Linked DNA regions of Novosphingobium sp. G106. The main gene of each other region encodes a partner of the protein of the gene in region 2 in a complex. Links are inferred from orthologs where the notes say so. Each region holds a gene or a part of one and is shown on either strand. Other genes may lie near its edges.

Region 1 (6,801 bases), 4.0 Mb from region 2 along the record:
ACGCCGACCAGTGTTTCGAGCTGCAAAGCCAGCGGCAGCTCGCCAACGAGGGTGAACAGCGGTCCCAGAGTGGTTTCGACACCCGCCCACCAGTCGCGCAGGTTCGCCTGTTCGGCGATGGCGCGCAGCGGCTCCAGCCCGGAGGCGGGGCGCGGACCGCGCAGCCGGAGATCGAGCTTGCGCGCATTTTCGAGCCACGCCGGACGATCCGCCTCGGCCGCAACCAGCGGATGGGTCAGCACCGCCAGCAGCGGCACCGGCGCCGCGTCCTCGGCGAGCAGTTCGGCGAGCAGCAGTAGCAGGCGCCCGGCGGCAGTCTGCGGCAGCGGCTGGCCGGCGGTATCGTCGGCCTCGATTCCCCAGCGCTGAAGCTGCGCGACGACCCGCCCCGCCAAGCCGCGATCGGGCGTGATCAGCGCGATGCGCTTCTCGGGCACTTCCAGTGCCTCGCGGATCAGGATGGCGATGGCTTGCGCTTCCTCGCCTGGATGCGCGCTTTCCATCAAGCGCACGCCCGACAGCCGGCGTTGATCGGCAGGCAGGTCCACCCAGCGCGCCGAGGCAGCTGGCGGCAGGAACAGGTTCGAGATCGCCCGGCTTCGTGCCGGTTCGGCCGCGGACATACCCGCGCGGTGCCACGGCTGCACTTCGTTTCGCGCCACGCCCATGCGATTGAGCAGCAGTTTCAGGTGGTACTGCAGGTGGGTTGCGGCGTCATTGCGGCCGAACTGGCTACCGTCAACATCTGCCGCCTTTCCGGCGTTGCCGAGCGCGTCCCAGACCTCGGATCGAGCGAAAGGTCGAGATCGGGCAGGATCACCGCGCCGCGCGGCAGCTCGGAAACCACACGCAGCAGCCTGGCCAGCGCCGGCGACGCCGAAGTCACGCCTGCCGCAACTATTGGATTCGGCGGTGAATTCTCCAGCCAGCGCGCCGCGGCATAGTCGAAAAGTGTGTTTCGCCGAGTCGCCGCATCGACCTCGCCGCGCTCCGCCAGCTCGGCCAGCCAGTACTGCTGGACCATCAGGAAGGTCCGCGTCGAGTCCTGCCAGTGCCCGGCAAGATCGCCGACGATGCCGACCACCTCCTCCGACATCAGATCGATCGGCGCGATGCCCTCGACCAGCAGCCGGTCCATCGTCCGACCGAGGTCGAAAGCCCGGCGCAGCAAGGCCGCGCCCTTCCCCGCCTTCTCGCCCTCGACCAGCGTCAGGAAATGCGCCAGCCGCAGCCAGCGCCGCGTCGGATCGGCAGCGGGCGCGATCTCGGCGCCGGCACCGAGCGGATCTAGCAAAGCACCCAGCGTCTCGTCGAGATCGAGATCGCCGACTACCGCCATGCGCGGCAAGAGCATCCCTGCACCGGACAAGCGAATGAACGCCTCGGTCACCGTCCGCACCGCGCGGCGGCTCGGCAGCAGCAAGGTCAGCCGCGCCAGTCCGAGGTCGCCGTCGGCGTAGCGCGGGATCAGCCCGGCGACCAGCGCATCGGCGAAACCGCGGTGCGCGGCGATCGAGTAGATGTTCGGTCCCGGCCTGTCAGGCACGGGTCAGCAGGGCCTCGGTCGGGGCAATAGCCGCAGGGTCGCCCACTTCGCAACACAGCCCGGTATGCGAGAGCCCGAACAGCCGGCCCTCCGCGATCGCCCGCTCCCAGAGCACGTTCGTCGAAAACGGCCCTTCGGGCGCATCGCGCAGCAGGCGCTTCGAGACGATCTGGATGCCGGTGTAGATGAATGGCGCGATCCGGCCAGTCCGCCGCCGGGTGATGCGGCCCAGCGGATCGAGATGGAAATCGCCCTTGCCCTGGTAGTTGAACGCCCGGGCATGCGGCACGACCAGCAGCAGCGCGTCCATCTGATCGGGATTCCAGCGGTTCGACAGCTCGCGGAACACGTTCTGCGGGCCGTCGAGCCAGATATTGTCGCTGTTCAGGCAGAAGAACGGATCGGGCAGCAGCGGTGCGGCTTTGACCATGCCGCCGCCGGTTTCGAGCAGCAGGTCGCGCTCGTCCGAAATGGTAGTCGCCGGCCCTTTCTTGCGCGCGGCGAGGTGCGCCTCGAGCGCGTCGCCGAGATAGTGGACGTTGACCACCGCGTTGGCGACGCCGGCACTGGCCAGGCCATCGAGGCTGTAGTCGATCAGTGCCTTACCATTGACCCGGACCAGCGGCTTGGGCTGGCTCGCGGTCAAAGGGCGCATGCGTTTGCCGAGGCCTGCTGCCATGACCATCGCGGTATCGCTGGCGAGGTCCTTCACAGCGCGTAGCTCCCACCGCCGGCTTGGCGAAGTTCGGCCGGAATATTGGCGTCGAACCAGGCCGCGACCGGCGCCAGCGCAGGATGCCTGAGGTCGCGCTCCATCAGCGCCCAGACGCGCGGGATCATGTCGAGATAGCGCGGCTTGCCGTCGCGCTTCCACAGACGGACGAAGATGCCCACGATCTTCGCGTTCCGCTGCGCGCCGAGCCGGGCATAGTCGGCGAAGAAGTCCTCCGCCGGTTCGCCGCTCTTCTGCAGGTAATGGTCGAACATCTCGGCCTCGAGCTCGGGCGAGACGTCGCGCCGTGCATCCTGGAGCAGCGAGACGAGATCATAGGCGCGGTGCCCGATCAGCGCGTCCTGGAAATCGAGCAGCCCCTGCTGGTCGAGTTTGCCGAGCAGCATGATGTTCTCGGCGTGGTAGTCGCGCAGCACCGTGACGCCGGGGCACTGGCGCGGCAGCAGCGGCTTCAGTACCTCGTCCCAGGCCGCGACATAACCCGGGCCATCGACCCGAAGGTTCTGCGCCGGACAATACCAGTCGGTCAGCAGTTGCACCTCGCGCAGATACTCGGTCATCGAATATTCGGCGAACGGCCCCGGCGGCAGGCGGTGGAGATCGACCAGCACCTCGACCGCGGTGCGATAGACTTCGCGCTCATCGGCGGGCGAGTCGTCGAGGTAGTCGCGCATCCGGTCCAGACCGAAATCCTCGAGCAGCACCAGGCCGCGCGGCGCATCCTCAGCCAGTATCCGCGGCGCGCGCATGCCGTTGGCATCCAGCCACTTGGCGGCGCGCAGGAAGGGCTCGGGATTCTCGTTGGGCGGCGGCGCGTCCATCAGCATCGCGCAGCTTTCGCCGCGGCGGATGCGGAAGTAGCGGCGGAACGAGGCGTCGCCGGCCAGCGGCTCGATCGCGCAGCCGTTCCAGCCGGCTTGTTCCAGGAAGGTGTCGATGCCATCGGGCAAGCTTACGGACATGGCAGCCGCCCTAGCCAATCCGCCCCTGCTTCCACAATCGCAATCCTCCCATCATCCTCAACTTCCAGCGCAATCGCGAGGCAGGCGGACTCTTGGGCGAAACCGCCGGCATGCTCGGGCCATTCGGCGAGCAGGGCGGCACCCTGGCGGTAGTCGTCGAGGCCGATCTCCTCGGCCTCGGCCGGGTGTTTCAGGCGGTAGAAATCGGCATGGACCAGCGGCAACCGCACCGCGGGCGGATCGTAGATCTCGATAATGGCGAAGCTGGGCGAAGGTATCTCGCCTTCGTGCCCCAAAGCCGCGATGATCGCGCGCGCCAAGGTCGTCTTGCCGGCTCCGAGCCCGCCCGAGAGCGCGACAACATCGCCGGGCTTCAGCACGGCGGCAATGGCCTCGCCCAGCCGCGTCATCGCCGCGAGATCGGGCAAGTCCAGCCTCACGGCAGCTCGACGATCACCGCGGTGCCCTGCCCGGGCTCGGACAGCAGCTCCAGCGTACCGCCGTGTGCCTCGATCAGCTTGTTGGCGAGCGGCAGGCCAAGGCCCTGGCGGCGCTCGACCGCCTTGCCGTCGGCGCTGACCTTGAGGCCTTCGAGCGCGCGGGCGACCGAAGCCGCGTCCATGCCGGGCCCGTTGTCCGAAATGACGATCCGCGCGAGGTCGCCGCCTTTTACCTTGCGCCGCGACAGCTCGACGAGGATGCGCCCTCCGTTGGGCGTCGCCGCGACAGCATTGTCGAGCAGGTGCCCGATAGCGCGGCCGAGCCGGCGCGGATCGGCGGAAATCCGGCCCGAGCTCTTGTCGCCGCGCAGGTCGAGCGTCAGCCCCTCGCGCTGGATGCGGACCTCGCGCTCCTCGACCAGCTTGGTGATGAAGGGCATGAGCTCCATCTCCTCGCGGATCAGCGGCAGCATGCCCGCTTCGCTCTGCGCCAGATCGAGCACGCTTTCGATCTCTTCACCCAACCGCTCGACCGAAGTGAGGATAGCGGTGACGTATTCCAGCCCGGTCGGCGAAAGATCACCGCCGAGGCCCGCCTGCAGCAGCTCGGCAAAGCCACCGATCGAAGTCAGCGGCGTGCGGAATTCATAGCTCATGTTGGCGAGGAAACGCGTCTTCACCGCGTCGGCCTCGACCAGCGCGGCGTTGCGCTCGCGCAGGGCCTCCTCGGCCTTCTGCGAGTCGGTGATGTCGAGCACGGTCAGCAGGCCGTTGCCGTCGGGCAGCGGCACGCCGGCGAACTCCAGCGTGCGGCCGTCGGCCAGGTTCACGCGCCCGCCGGTCTGCTTGCGGTCGAGCGTCGCGGCGCGGACGACATTGCTGACGCCCTTGGCCTGCGGCGGGCGCATCAGCCGCGCGGCGATGCGTTTGAGCAGTTCCTCGATATGCGGATGGGTGTCGAGGAAATCGCTGTCGAGGCCCCAGTCTGCAGCAAAGCGCCGGTTCCACAGCTGCATCCGCCCGTCGGGCGCGAAGACCGCGATCGATCGAACAGGCTGTCGAACGTCGCGGTCCGGGTACGCAGCAAGGTGTCACGCACGGCCGAGAGGCGCAGCTGTTCGGTGCGGTCCTCGGCAATGAGCACCAACCCGCCGTCGGGCATCGGCTGGGCAACGATGCGGACATGAGTACCATCGGCCAGCGGCCAGGCTTCTTCCTGGGCTTCGCTGGCGGAGAACCACTCGGCCTTCTCGCGCCGCCAGACCTGGAAATCGCGCGTCTCAGGCACGCGGCCGGCGTCGCGCGCCATGTCGAGCACGCGCTCGAACGGCGGCGGGTTCAGCACCGCAGCCGGGGTCACCGCGAACAGGCGCTGGAACGGCTGGTTGGCGAAAGTGAGCTGGCGCTTGGCGTCGAACTGGGCGACGCCGGCGGACAGCTGATCGAGCATCGAGCGCTGCGCGTCGCGGAAGGCTTTGAACTCGCGGCCCAGCTCTTCCATGTCCTCGACGTCGACCGCATAGCCGGCAATGCCCTCGTCGCTGAGCGGCAGGTCGCTGACGCGCAGCGCGCGGCGCTGGCCGGCGATCGTGACGTGGACCATGCGCTCGATCGGCAGCTTCTGCTGCGCCGCCTGGAGCGCAATCTGCGAGGCGGTGAGCCCGTCGACGCGCTCGACCAGTTCGGTCCCGGCATCGACCACGCTTTCGGCGTTCTTCCCAGCGACGGCCGCGACATAGGCCGAGTTGACTAGGCGGAGGCGCCCATCGGGGCCGCGGAACCACATCGGCATCGGCGCCGCTTCGATCAGCGAGACCAGCGCGGTGAAGTCACCCCGCGCGCGCGCTGCTTCGGCGCGCAGCTTGACCAGTTCGCTCTCGCTGTCGCTGAAGTCGAACACCCAGACCAGCGCGGCGCCGCCGGGCGAGACATGCGGATCGGCAAGATGCCCGCGCAGTGCGAGGCTGCGCCGCGAGCCGCGCGGCGTCGCCACCATGCGGAAGGGAGCGGCGGTCTTCTGCGTGCGGCGGACCTCGGCGGTCAGCTCGGCGAGTTGCTCGGCAGTGAGGCCCTTATCGCCTGAATCGAGCTCGGTGAGGAACTGGGGGACGCTTTCGAGGCCAAGCCAGTTGGCCAGGCGCTGCGGCGCTTCGATCCGCCCGTCGGCACGCACGAGCAGCGGCAGCGCCGGCGATCTGTCGATCATTCGGGAGAGGCGCCGGCTGGCGCGCTGGCCGGTCTCGGCGCGTTGCTGGCGTACCCGCGCCATCACGATCGCCCAGCCCGCCGCAAGCGTCCAGGCTGCCAGCAGCATTCCGATGAGGACAAGCGCGGTCTGGCTGAGGATCATCGCGCCTTGGGTATGAGCGGGCGGGATGGATTACAAGTGCAGCGCCCTGCAAGGCGCGGGGATAGCGCCGTCCCGAGCCGAGCCCGGGACGGCGTTCCGATCAGTAGCGGTAGTGATCCGGCTTGAACGGACCTTCGGCCGAAACGCCGATATAGTCCGCCTGCTTCTTGGTCAGCGTGGTGAGCTTGACGCCCAGCTTCTCGAGATGCAGCGCCGCGACCTTCTCGTCGAGGTGCTTGGGCAGGACATAGACCTGGTTCTTGTAGTTCTCGCCCTTGGTCCAGAGCTCGATCTGGGCCAGCGTCTGGTTGGTGAACGAGGCCGACATCACGAACGACGGGTGGCCCGTCGCGCAGCCCAGGTTCACCAGGCGGCCCTTGGCGAGAATGATGATCTGCTTGCCGTCGGGGAACTTCACCAGGTCGGTGCCCGGCTTCACTTCGCTCCAGGCATAGTTCGACAGGGCCGCGATCTGGATCTCGCTATCGAAATGGCCAATGTTGCAGACGATCGACATCGGCTTCATCGCCGCCATGTGATCGGCAGTGATGACATCGGCATTGCCGGTCGCTGTTACGAAGATGTCGGCGCGGGTCACCGCCTCGTCCATCGTCACGACCTCGAAGCCTTCCATCGCCGCCTGCAGCGCGCAGATCGGATCGACTTCGGTGACCATCACGCGAGCGCCGCCGTTACGCAGCGACTGCGCGCTGCCCTTGCCGACATCGCCGAAGCCGGCGACGCAAGCGACCTTCCCGGCGAGCATCACG
Region 2 (2,803 bases):
AGCGGGCGCGCGAGAAGATCAGAAACAACCTCGCGCGCCGGCGCTTCGCCCGCGAGCAAGCGGCAGACCGCTTCGACGATCGGCATGTCGATGCCGCCCGCGCGGGCCAGTTCGGCGAGGACCGGTGCGGTTGCAGCGCCTTCGGCGACGCTGCTCTTGCCCGAAAGCGCTTGGGCGGCGCTCTGCCCCTCGCCCAGCGCCTTGCCGAGCGAGAAATTGCGGCTGGAAGTCGAAGAGCAGGTCAGCACGAGATCACCGAGGCCGCAAAGTCCCGACAGCGTCTCGCCGCGGGCGCCGCGCGCGAGGCCGAAACGCAGCATCTCGGCATAGCCGCGCGCGATCAGCGCTGCGCGGGCATTCTGGCCGAGTTGCAGGCCGTCGACCACGCCGCAGGCGATCGCCAGCACGTTCTTCACCGCGCCGCCGATCTCGGCGCCGATCACGTCGTCCGAATAGTAGGGCCTGAGTGCCTTCCGCGCGATCAGCGGCGAAAGCCGCTGCCACTGCGCCTCGCCGCCCGCGCAGGCGAGCGTCACCGCCGTCGGCAGCCCGGCCGCGACTTCGTGCGCAAATGTCGGTCCCGAAAGCACGGCCAGCCGGGCCGCCGGCGCGGCATCGCGCGCGACGTCGGCCATCAAGCGGCCGGTGCCGGCCTCGATCCCCTTGGCGCAGAGCACGAGATCGCGGTCGCCATCGGGCAGGCCCGCAAGCACCGAAGCGAGGAACTGCGCGGGGACGACCGCGAGCAGCGCGGGAAGGCCGCCAAGCTCGGCGATGTCGCCAGTAGCGCGCACGGTATCAGTCAGTTTCGCGCTCGGCAGGAACAGGCTGTTGGTGCGGCTCGTATTGATCTCGGCGACCAGCTCGGGCTCGCGCGCCCAGAGGACGACCTCGCTTCCGTCGCTGGCCAAGGCCTGAGCCAGTGCCGTGCCCCAGGCGCCGCCGCCGATGACTCCGATCCGTCCGCCCTGAGCTTGTCGAAGGGTCATGCCTTGACTCCCGCGCCGCGCACCGGCTCGGCCGCGGCGTCGAGCGGCCAGCGCGGCCGGGCGGCGAAGTCGAGCGGGTCGCTCTGCCCCAGCCGTTCGACGCCGGCCCAGGCGATCATCGCGGCATTGTCCGTGCAGAGCGCCAGCGGCGGCGCGGCAAAGCGCAAACCATGCTCGGCCGCCAAGGCCTCGAGCGCCGCGCGGATCGACTTGTTGGCCGCGACGCCGCCCGCGACGACCAGCGCCGTGACCGGTCCGGCGGCCGCGACTGCGCGCCCGGTACGGTCGATCACGCAGTCCACCGCGGCCTGCTGGAAGGAGGCAGCAATATCGGCATCGGCATGGATACCCGCCTGCTTGGCGCGCAGCACGGCGCTCTTGAGTCCGGCAAAGGAGAAATGCGGCTCCGAACTGCCGAGCAGCGGGCGCGGTAGTGGGACTTTACGCGCATCGCCTTCGCCCGCCAGCCGCTCGACCGCCGGGCCACCGGGGTATCCGAGGCCGAGGATTTTGGCGGTCTTGTCGAAAGCCTCCCCCAGCGCATCGTCGATCGTCGTGGCGAGACGGCGGTATTGCCCGACGCCCTCGACCAGCAGCAGCTGGCAATGCCCGCCCGAGGCGAGCAGCAACAGATAGGGAAACCCGAGGCTCTCATCGGCCAGCCGCGGCGACAGCGCGTGGCCCTCGAGGTGGTTGATCGCGATCAGCGGCTTGTCGCTTGCCATGGCCAGGGCCTTGGCAGTCACCAGCCCGACCATCACGCCGCCGATCAGCCCCGGCCCTGCGGTCGCGGCAATGGCATCGACATCGCCGAGTTCCATGCCCGCATCGGCCAGAGTCGCCGCGATCAGCGGGGTCAGAATCTCGGCATGGGCGCGAGCGGCGATCTCGGGAACGACGCCGCCATAGGGCCGGTGTGCTTCGTCCTGTGAGGCGATCCGCTGGGCCACGATGACGCGGTCTTCCTGCACCAGCGCCGCGGCAGTCTCGTCGCACGAGCTCTCGATACCAAGGACTACCCTCATCCCCGCTTCCACTTAATGAGATTGGCGACTAGCACAATCCCCGCATGATCGACCGTCCACTACGTTTGGGAACCCGCAAGTCCCCCCCTCGCCCTCGTTCAGGCCCAAGAAGCGCGGGCGCGGCTGATTGCCGCGCACGGCTTAACCGAAGCTGACGTCGAACTGGTGACCGTCACCGCCAGCGGCGACCGCATCCAGGACCGGCCGCTGGCAGATATCGGCGGCAAGGCGCTCTGGACCAAGGAGCTAGACGCCGCGCTCCTGTCGGGCGAGATCGATTTCGCGGTCCATTCAGCCAAGGACGTCGAGACGATCCGCCCCGCCGGCATCACGATCGCCGCGATTCTGCCGCGCGAGGATGTACGCGACGTGCTGGTCGGCGCGGCGAGCATCACCGCCTTGCCGCAGGGCGCGCGCGTCGGCACCAGCGCGCCGCGCCGCGCCGCGATGCTGCTCCACGCCCGCCCCGACTGCACGGTCGTGCCGATCCGCGGCAATGTCGCGACGCGGCTCGCCAAGCTGGCGGCGGGCGAGGCCGACGCTACCTTCCTCGCCGCCGCCGGGCTCAACCGGCTGGGCGAGAACGGCACCGGCCATGCCCTGCCCGCCGACGAATGGCTGCCCGCGCCGGGCCAGGCTGCCATCGCCATCGAATGCCGCGCCGACGACGCCGAGACACAGCGCCTGCTCGCCGCGATCGACCACGCCCCCAGCCGCCACGCCGTGCTCGCCGAACGCGCGCTGCTCGCCGCGCTCGGCGGCAATTGCCACAGCCCGGTCGCGGTGCTG

Evidence for each region.
Region 1: the proteins of tsaD (region 2) and tsaE are in contact, whole or in part, in a crystal structure (PDB 6N9A), measured with the Thermotoga maritima proteins. The link is inferred for Novosphingobium sp. G106 from one-to-one orthologs. Residues at the interface, in WP_004082750.1 of Thermotoga maritima: Cys10, Asp11, Arg49, His50, Leu82, Gly84, Gly135, Gly136, Glu154, Thr155, Leu156, Asp157, Asp158, Ser159, Glu162, Asp165, Lys166, Arg169, Leu170, Tyr175, Lys213, Thr214, Leu217, Tyr218, Gln221, Arg222, Asn324; in WP_004082108.1 of Thermotoga maritima: Leu37, Gly38, Lys46, Lys57, Val59, Lys60, Ser61, Thr63, Phe64, Thr65, Leu66, Met67, Val69, Pro71, Tyr82, Arg83, Leu84, Asp86, Asp88, Phe89, Asp93, Ile128, Asp130, Glu131, Arg134.

Annotation. Positions count from the first base shown.
Region 1 is NZ_JAHOOZ010000001.1:1,063,698-1,070,498, reverse strand. What follows is about bases 1,957-4,956. They hold tsaE (tRNA (adenosine(37)-N6)-threonylcarbamoyltransferase complex ATPase subunit type 1 TsaE), read right to left. Parts: upstream 3,682-4,956; coding sequence 3,232-3,681; downstream 1,957-3,231. Other genes in these bases: KRR38_RS05030 (aminoglycoside phosphotransferase family protein), read right to left, coding at 2,255-3,241; KRR38_RS05035 (nucleotidyltransferase family protein), read right to left, coding at 1,957-2,258. In the rest of the region: KRR38_RS05040 (PD-(D/E)XK nuclease family protein), read right to left, coding at 1-623; KRR38_RS37680 (hypothetical protein), read right to left, coding at 686-1,546; more of KRR38_RS05035, read right to left, coding at 1,539-1,956; ahcY (adenosylhomocysteinase), read right to left, coding at 6,132-6,801. UniProt on the Escherichia coli protein: Required for the formation of a threonylcarbamoyl group on adenosine at position 37 (t(6)A37) in tRNAs that read codons beginning with adenine.
Region 2 is NZ_JAHOOZ010000001.1:5,020,236-5,023,038, reverse strand. It holds tsaD (tRNA (adenosine(37)-N6)-threonylcarbamoyltransferase complex transferase subunit TsaD), read right to left. Parts: upstream 2,015-2,803; coding sequence 986-2,014; downstream 1-985. Other genes in the region: hemC (hydroxymethylbilane synthase), read left to right, coding at 2,138-2,803; KRR38_RS24345 (NAD(P)H-dependent glycerol-3-phosphate dehydrogenase), read right to left, coding at 1-989.